Regions from separate parts of the Nonomuraea sp. CA-218870 genome, predicted to be linked through region 1. Evidence: riboswitches for the same ligand, from Rfam matches in the RefSeq annotation. Region 1 holds a riboswitch; each other region holds the start of a gene.

Region 1 (2,191 bases):
CCGCGATGGTCAGCACGTAGTCCACGACCAGGGCCGCGGCGGCCAGCAGGCTCGCCCGGCGGCCCAGTTCCTCCTTGGCGACCCCGTACGAGCCGCCGCCGTCAGGGTGGGCGGCGATGACCTGCCGGTAGGAGAACACGAGGATCAGCAGCAGGACCGCGATGGCGATCGTGATCGGCAGGGTCAGCGCCACGGCGGCGGCTCCGGCCCCGGCCAGGACGAGCGCCGCGGCCTCCGGTCCGTAAGCGACCGAGCTGAGGGCGTCCAGCGACAGCGCCGACAGTCCTTGCAGGCTGGTCAGGTGACGCTTGTCGCCCTCACCGTGGCGCAGTTGCAGCCGCCGCCCGCTGAGCGGCGACCTTCTGATCTTCGCCGGGTCCTGCTGATAGCGCAGCGTCGTCATGTCGCACGTGCTTTCACCTCCTGGGTTTCCCCCGGAGGCGTCGCAGGGCACGCCAAGCCGTCGTCAAGAGCGGGTGCGTACGTGCGACACCGCGGCCGGGCCGCTCAGGCGGCCTTGTACTCCGGGTAGCCGTAGCCGGTCACCTGCGAGACGGGCCGGATCCGCTCCTCGACCATGCCGTTGCCGGTGTTGCCCTCGATCGTGGTGATCGTGCCGTCGCCGTTGTCCTTCTTCACCAGTCCGACGTGGTCGACGGCGCTGATGCTCTTGCTGCCGCCCCAGTCGAAGAAGACGACGCTGCCGGGCTTGGCCACGGTGCCCCAGCGGCCGTTGTCCTTGAACCACTGGGCGTGGGTGACGGTGTAGGCGTCCCAGCCGACGGTGGACCGGGCGCCGGCCTGCTCGCCGACCCAGGACACGAACATCGCGCACCAGGGGGCGTTGGCGTACAGTTCGGGCGTGCCGCCGCCGTCGCGGGCGAGGGTCTCGGCCGCACGCGGCGAGGACATGTACCACTGGTGGAACTTGGTGCCGCCGCCGGCGGTGTTCTCCTTGACGCCGATCTGCGACTCGGCGACCTGGAGGATCCTCTGCGCGGTCACGGCGGTGGCCGGGTTCTGCTGCTGCGCGGCGGGCGGCTGGGCCGGGGTGGCCGTCGCGGCCGCGACCGGGAGGGCCGAGGTGCCGGCGAACGCGGCGCCCAGGGCCACGGCCGCGCTCACGGTATGGCGGGCGACGTTCTTGGGCAGGCGATCGAGGATGTGCTTGACCATGCTCGGGGTTTGCTCCTTGCTTCCATGCCGCCTACCGGGTTAGCTGACGGGTTCGGGCGTGGAAGTGCCCTACGGTCGCTCATAGGTAAAGAGCGATCGATTCACCCCGGAGAAACGTGGGTCCCCGGTTCCGCCTGACAGCGGATTCGGCGGCCGCGCCGCATTCCTGCGGACTTGCGCATGCGGGCGCGGTCTCGGCAATACATCGGCAACGCGCGGGTTCTTACGTCAAAGCGCTGCTCAAGCGCGTGCCATCTACGTTCTCCAAGGTAATAGCCGGGCAAGAAGCGAGGCAAGTCGTGCTGGGGTGCGCGGGCCGGGATCCTCGATGGCATAGGGGTTTCCGGGCGAATATTTTACCTTTGAGTAGGTTTGTTAGAGGTAGCGGAACCACAGATACGGCGCTACCAGGGTCACGGTGACCCCCGTGACGATCAACCCGTACTTGGTGAACTCCCAGAAGCTGATCGGCGTGCCGTTGCGCGCCGCGATGCCCAGCACCACCACGTTCGCCGCCGCGCCCACCGCCGTGGCGTTGCCGCCCAGGTCGGCGCCGAACGCCAGCGCCCACCACAGCACCTGCGCCGGCTCCCCGCCGTTCGCCTCGACGAGCTCGGCCACGATCGGGCTCATCGTGGCCACGTACGGGATGTTGTCCACGATCGCCGACAGCACCGCCGATCCGCCCAGCAGCCCCATCGTCGCCACGTCGAGCCGGCCCGCCGTGGCCTCGACCGCGGCCGAGGAGATCTGCTCGATGACCCCGGTGTGGACGAGCGCGCCGACCATGACGAACAGCCCGGCGAAGAACACCAGCGTCGGCCACTCCACCTCGGCCAGCGACTCCTCAGCGGTCACCCGGGTGGCTCCCACCAGCACGCCGGCGCCCAGCAGCGCGACCACCGACGGCGAGTAGTGGAGCACCGGGTGCAGCACGAAGGCCGTCAGCACGAGCGCCAGCACGGCCAGCGACTGCCACAGCAGCCGCCGGTCGGCGATCGCCTCCTTTTCGTTC
Region 2 (2,191 bases), on a different contig from region 1:
CGGCCGGCCAGCCCAGCGCGTCCATCAGCCCGGCGGCGTCCTCGGCCATGTCGTCCAGCAGGTAGGGCACGGGCCTGCCCGAGCCGGGCACGCCCGCGTCGTGCAGGTGGGTGGACAGTCCGGCGTCGCGGTTGTCGAACCTGACGACGTGGTGTCCCTGGTCGGCGAGCAGCTCGCAGAGCGGGTCGTCCCAGTGCACGAGCTGGGCGCCCAGCCCCATGATCAACAGGAGCGGGCGCCCGCCGGGAGAGCCGAAGCTCTCGTACGCGATGTCGATGCCATGGGCCGATGCGATCGAGGTCACGGCCCTAGAATGACATTCTGATGTGGGTCAAGCCAAGCTCAGCGGCGCAGGAGCTTGCGCAGCCGCTCGCGGCCCAGCACCAGGCCACCGCCGAGCAGCACCGCGCCGCCGACCACGACGGCGCCGGTCACGTTGCTCCGCTCGGTGGCCGCGGCGGCCTGGGCGGCGGCGCCTGCCGTCGGCCTGCCGTCCGCCATCGGCTCCACGGCGACCGCCTTCGGAGCCTCGGTCTTGGCGGGCTCGGTCTTGGCGGGCTCGCTCTTCGCGGGCTCGCTCTTCGCGGGCTGGGCTCCGGCGAGGGCGTTCGGCGCGTCCTGCTCGGCGTCCGCCTTGGCGCCGGCCAGGGCCTTGCCGTCCTCCGCCTTCTCCCCGGCCTTGTCCTCGGACTTGTCCTCGGCCAGGACCGGCGGGCTGGCAGGGTTGCGGTCCATGCGGCCCCAGGCGCCGGTGGAGAACGCCACCGGGTGGTTCTTCAGGCCCACGCCGTCGCCCCACTTGGTGATGACGTACTCGACCTTGATGTGGCCCTTGCCGCCGTTGCCGTCCACCATCAGCGTGCGCGGGTTGAACGTCCCACCGGTCAGGTCGGCGAAGGTCTTCCCGTCCAGGTCGAGCATGATGCCCCTGTTGGAGGGCGTGCCCGGACCGCGGTCACCGACGAAGAACGGCGCCTTCTTGCCGTTGTAGAGGACGTAGCCCTCGGTCAGCAGGGGCCAGCTGGGGCTGGCGGCCATGCCCTTCTGCATGGGCTTGCCGCTGGCCGGCAGCCCGGTGTCACCGGCGCGGCCGGAGCCGTCGTCCCAGAAGTAGGAGGCGGTGGTATCACCCTTGAGCAGGATCTTTTCGGTGCTCATGTCGAGGTCGGCGTGGGCGGCGCCGGAGCCGAACGCCAGCGTGCCGGCGGCGGCGACGAGCACGGCGAGGGAACGCATGCTGAAACGAGCGGGCATGAAAGCGCAAATCCTTTGTGAGGCAACAGCAAAACGCGCGCACGAAGGGCGTAGCCGGGCGTCAAGCCATGCGGACGCTACGCGGGGGCGCGACGAGAAAGATCAGGAAATGGTGCCGCTCAACCGGCGGCCGGTGACATCCCGCGATAGGGGGGACGTGCGCGGTGATACATCACGAAGAAAAGTCCTCTCCATCTCGCCTACCGGGTTAGCTGACGGGTTCGGACGTGGAGATGTTGCCCTACCGGCCGCAAGGGCCGGATTCACCCCAAGGAGATGGGTCCCCGGTTCCCGCGAGGCGCGGGATTCGGCGCCAGGCAGCGGCCTCTTCCTGGTGAAGAGTCATGGTCACCGCCTGGTAACGCTTACCAATTTAGCGGGCAAAGCGGACATATGCAAAGGTAAGCCCATGATTCGGGCGAAGATCTACCTATAAAAAGGGGGTACGGCATGCCGTACCCCCTCGGAACACCCGGTTTCAGCCGCCGCTCTTGCGCCTGAAGGACCGCTTGCCCGCAGCCGGACCATGAGTCCCGTGGACCTTGGAATGGTCGGCTCCCCTACCACCCCCGCCGGTGCCCGCCTGCTGGCCGCGCTTGCGTTCCAGAGCCTCACGGAACTTGCGCTTCATCTCGTCCTCGGGAGTCTCGTCGACTTCCGGCTCCGGTGTTTCCGCCATGAGGACCTCCTGGTGTGCGTACGGTCCCAGCTTCCCACGCGAACCTTGACCGCGCGAAACCGGGGATCATCACGAAACCCGCTCCGGCGGCTTGGTGTTGGCTTGACCCGATCCAGGAAACACCCCTGACATGCAGTCCGACCCCCCGGAGCGGCGGCGGTGAGCCCGCTCGGCTTCCTCGGCCGCGACCTCGCCGTCGATCTCGGCGCGGCCACCACCCAGATCTACGCGCGAGGCCTGGGCATCGTGCTCAACGAG
Region 3 (2,191 bases), on a different contig from region 1:
ACAGATCGCGCAGGACACCCCGGGTGCCTGATACATCAGATGCGACATGCTCGCATCTGATGCGAGATCCCGTCCGGCGAACCGAGAAAGTGGCAGGCAGGTGGCCACGCACCAAAACACAGGACGACCTCGACGGACGCCACCTTCACAGGGCGACGACCAGCTCAAACGCCTTCTTCAAGGGGGCGAATAGCTCATCAGATGCTATTCGTCCCCCTATCAGTGCATCGAGATGTGGACGTGGTCGAAGTGGTTCTCGGTGATGCTGCCGCGGTTGGACATGCCGCTCCAGCCCGAGCCGTGGTTGATGCGCTGTTTCCAGATGACGTACTTCACGCCCAGCTTGGCCCGGTTGGTGATGGCCCACTCGGCGATGCGGTCGCCCAGCGTCGCATGGGTGGCCGTCGGCATCGAGCCGCCCGTGCTCATCATGAAGTCGCAGGCCCGCCCCAGCGGATGCTCGCCGCTCGATCCGGCGCGGAAGCAGCCCACGCTGAACGGCAGCGCGAAGTTCTTCGCGATCTCCGTCTTCATCAGGCGGGTGCGCGGCGTGATGTTGTCGGAGCCCGACGGGAGCTGCGGCGCCCAGCTGCCGTCGGAACGGCGGCCGGTGGCGAACGGCACCAGATCTTCCAGTCTCTTCTGGATGTCCTCGATGACGCCCTCGGCCTCCTCGCGCTGGTCCACCACGTCGGCGGCGTCGGCCTCGATCTTCGCGGCCAGCTTGGCGGCGTCGTCGACCGCCTTCTTCTTCTCGTCGCGGGCTCCGGCCACCTTGTCGACCAGCGCCTGCTGCTCGGCCGTGAGCTGCTCCAGCAGGGCCGCGCCGCGGCCGTCGGGCAGCGTCAGCAGGGTGGGCAGCTGCATGCCGCCATTCTGGTACTGCAGCAGAGCCAGCTCGGCGACCCGCTGCTCGGCCTCCGACAGCTCCGCCTCGGCCGTGGCCAGCCGCTTCTCGGCGGCCTTGGCCGCCTTGCGGGCGTCGGCCAGCTCGACGCGCTTGAGGTTGTAGCGCTCGATCAGGCCGTCGACCTTCGCGTTGAGCTGCTTCAACTCCTTGCGCAGCTCCTGCTCCGTCGGCTTGGGGTCCGCCGCCGCGGGCGCGGCCGTGAGCGAGGCCAGCGTCACCGTGGTCAGGACAGGAGCGAAGGCCACCGCCGCGGCGGTGACGAAACCGATGGCTTGGTGCGCGGGGGACGCTGCCGCCACGTACTGGGTCCTCTCCCTCTTGCCTACCGGGTTAGCTGACGGGTTCGGGCACGGGAGCGTTGCCCTACCACCGAAGTGGATTCACCCCAGGTGCGTTGGGTCCCCGGCTCCCGGGCGCTCGCCCGGGATTAGGCGTTCACACGGCGTTACGGCCGTGCTCGAAGGCATATTAATGGTAGATCACGAGTAATGCGAGCCAAACGGAAATCTCTTAGTGATCTACTTGTGATCGAAGCATGAGTGCCGCCTCCTCGGGGAGCACGTCGTTGACGAACGCGCCCATGGCGGACTCCGACCCCGCCAGATACTTCAGCTTCCCGGGCGCCCGCCGGATGCTGAACAGCTCCAGATGCAGGTAGGCCAGCTCGCGGTCCTGCCGGACCGGCGCCTGGTGCCAGGCCGAGATGTACGGCATCGGCACCCCGAACAGCCCGTCCAGGGCCCGCAGCACCGAGGTGTAGAGCGGCGCGAAGGCCGCCCGCTCGTCCCCGGTGAGCGCGGCCAGGTCGGCCGCCTGCCGGTGCGGGTAGAGGTGCACCTCGAAGGGCCAGCGCGCGGCCGCCGGCACGAACGCCGTCCACAGCTCGTTGGCCGCGACCACCCGGACCCCGGCCTCCCGCTCGGCCGCCAGCACGTCGGCGAAGAGGTTGCGTCCGGGCCGCCGCTCCGCGTAGCGCCGGGCCGCGCCGAGCTGCAGCCTGGTGCGGGGCGTCACGTACGGGTACGCGTAGATCTGCCCATGGGGGTGGAACAGCGTGATGCCGATCTCCTCGCCCCGGTTCTCGAAGCAGAAGACCTGCTCCACGCCCTCCAGGGCGGACAGCTCGGCCGTACGGTCGGCCCAGGCCTCCATCACCAGCTCCACCCGGTCGTCGGAGAGCTGGGAGAACGAGGAGTCGTGCTGGGAGGTGAAACACATCACCTCGCACCGCCCCACGCCGGGCCGGACCTCGCTCAGCCCTCCGGCATCCTGATATGTCCC

The links. A riboswitch is a leader RNA that binds a small molecule or an ion and turns the genes downstream of it on or off. The one in region 1 is predicted to bind cyclic di-AMP.
Region 2: linked by a shared signal. The riboswitch ahead of ACQEUU_RS33080 (hypothetical protein) and the one ahead of ACQEUU_RS02585 (CHAP domain-containing protein) in region 1 are both predicted to bind cyclic di-AMP.
Region 3: linked by a shared signal. The riboswitch ahead of ACQEUU_RS35095 (coiled-coil domain-containing protein) and the one ahead of ACQEUU_RS02585 (CHAP domain-containing protein) in region 1 are both predicted to bind cyclic di-AMP.

What each region holds. Positions count from the first base shown of each region.
Region 1 covers NZ_JBNJMN010000001.1:529,784-531,974, forward strand. Annotated here, with positions in the region: gene ACQEUU_RS02580 (APC family permease) at 1-403, opposite strand, end outside; gene ACQEUU_RS02585 (CHAP domain-containing protein) at 508-1,176, opposite strand; cyclic di-AMP (ydaO/yuaA leader) riboswitch at 1,190-1,338, opposite strand; gene ACQEUU_RS02590 (ArsB/NhaD family transporter) at 1,552-2,191, opposite strand, start outside.
Region 2 covers NZ_JBNJMN010000002.1:943,749-945,939, reverse strand. Annotated here, with positions in the region: gene ACQEUU_RS33085 (alpha/beta fold hydrolase) at 1-304, opposite strand, end outside; gene ACQEUU_RS33080 (hypothetical protein) at 343-1,254, opposite strand; cyclic di-AMP (ydaO/yuaA leader) riboswitch at 1,437-1,577, opposite strand; gene ACQEUU_RS33075 (DUF5302 domain-containing protein) at 1,733-1,933, opposite strand; gene ACQEUU_RS33070 (rod shape-determining protein) at 2,093-2,191, shown strand, end outside.
Region 3 covers NZ_JBNJMN010000002.1:1,384,927-1,387,117, forward strand. Annotated here, with positions in the region: gene ACQEUU_RS35090 (hypothetical protein) at 1-48, opposite strand, end outside; gene ACQEUU_RS35095 (coiled-coil domain-containing protein) at 220-1,209, opposite strand; cyclic di-AMP (ydaO/yuaA leader) riboswitch at 1,215-1,354, opposite strand; gene galT (galactose-1-phosphate uridylyltransferase) at 1,421-2,191, opposite strand, start outside.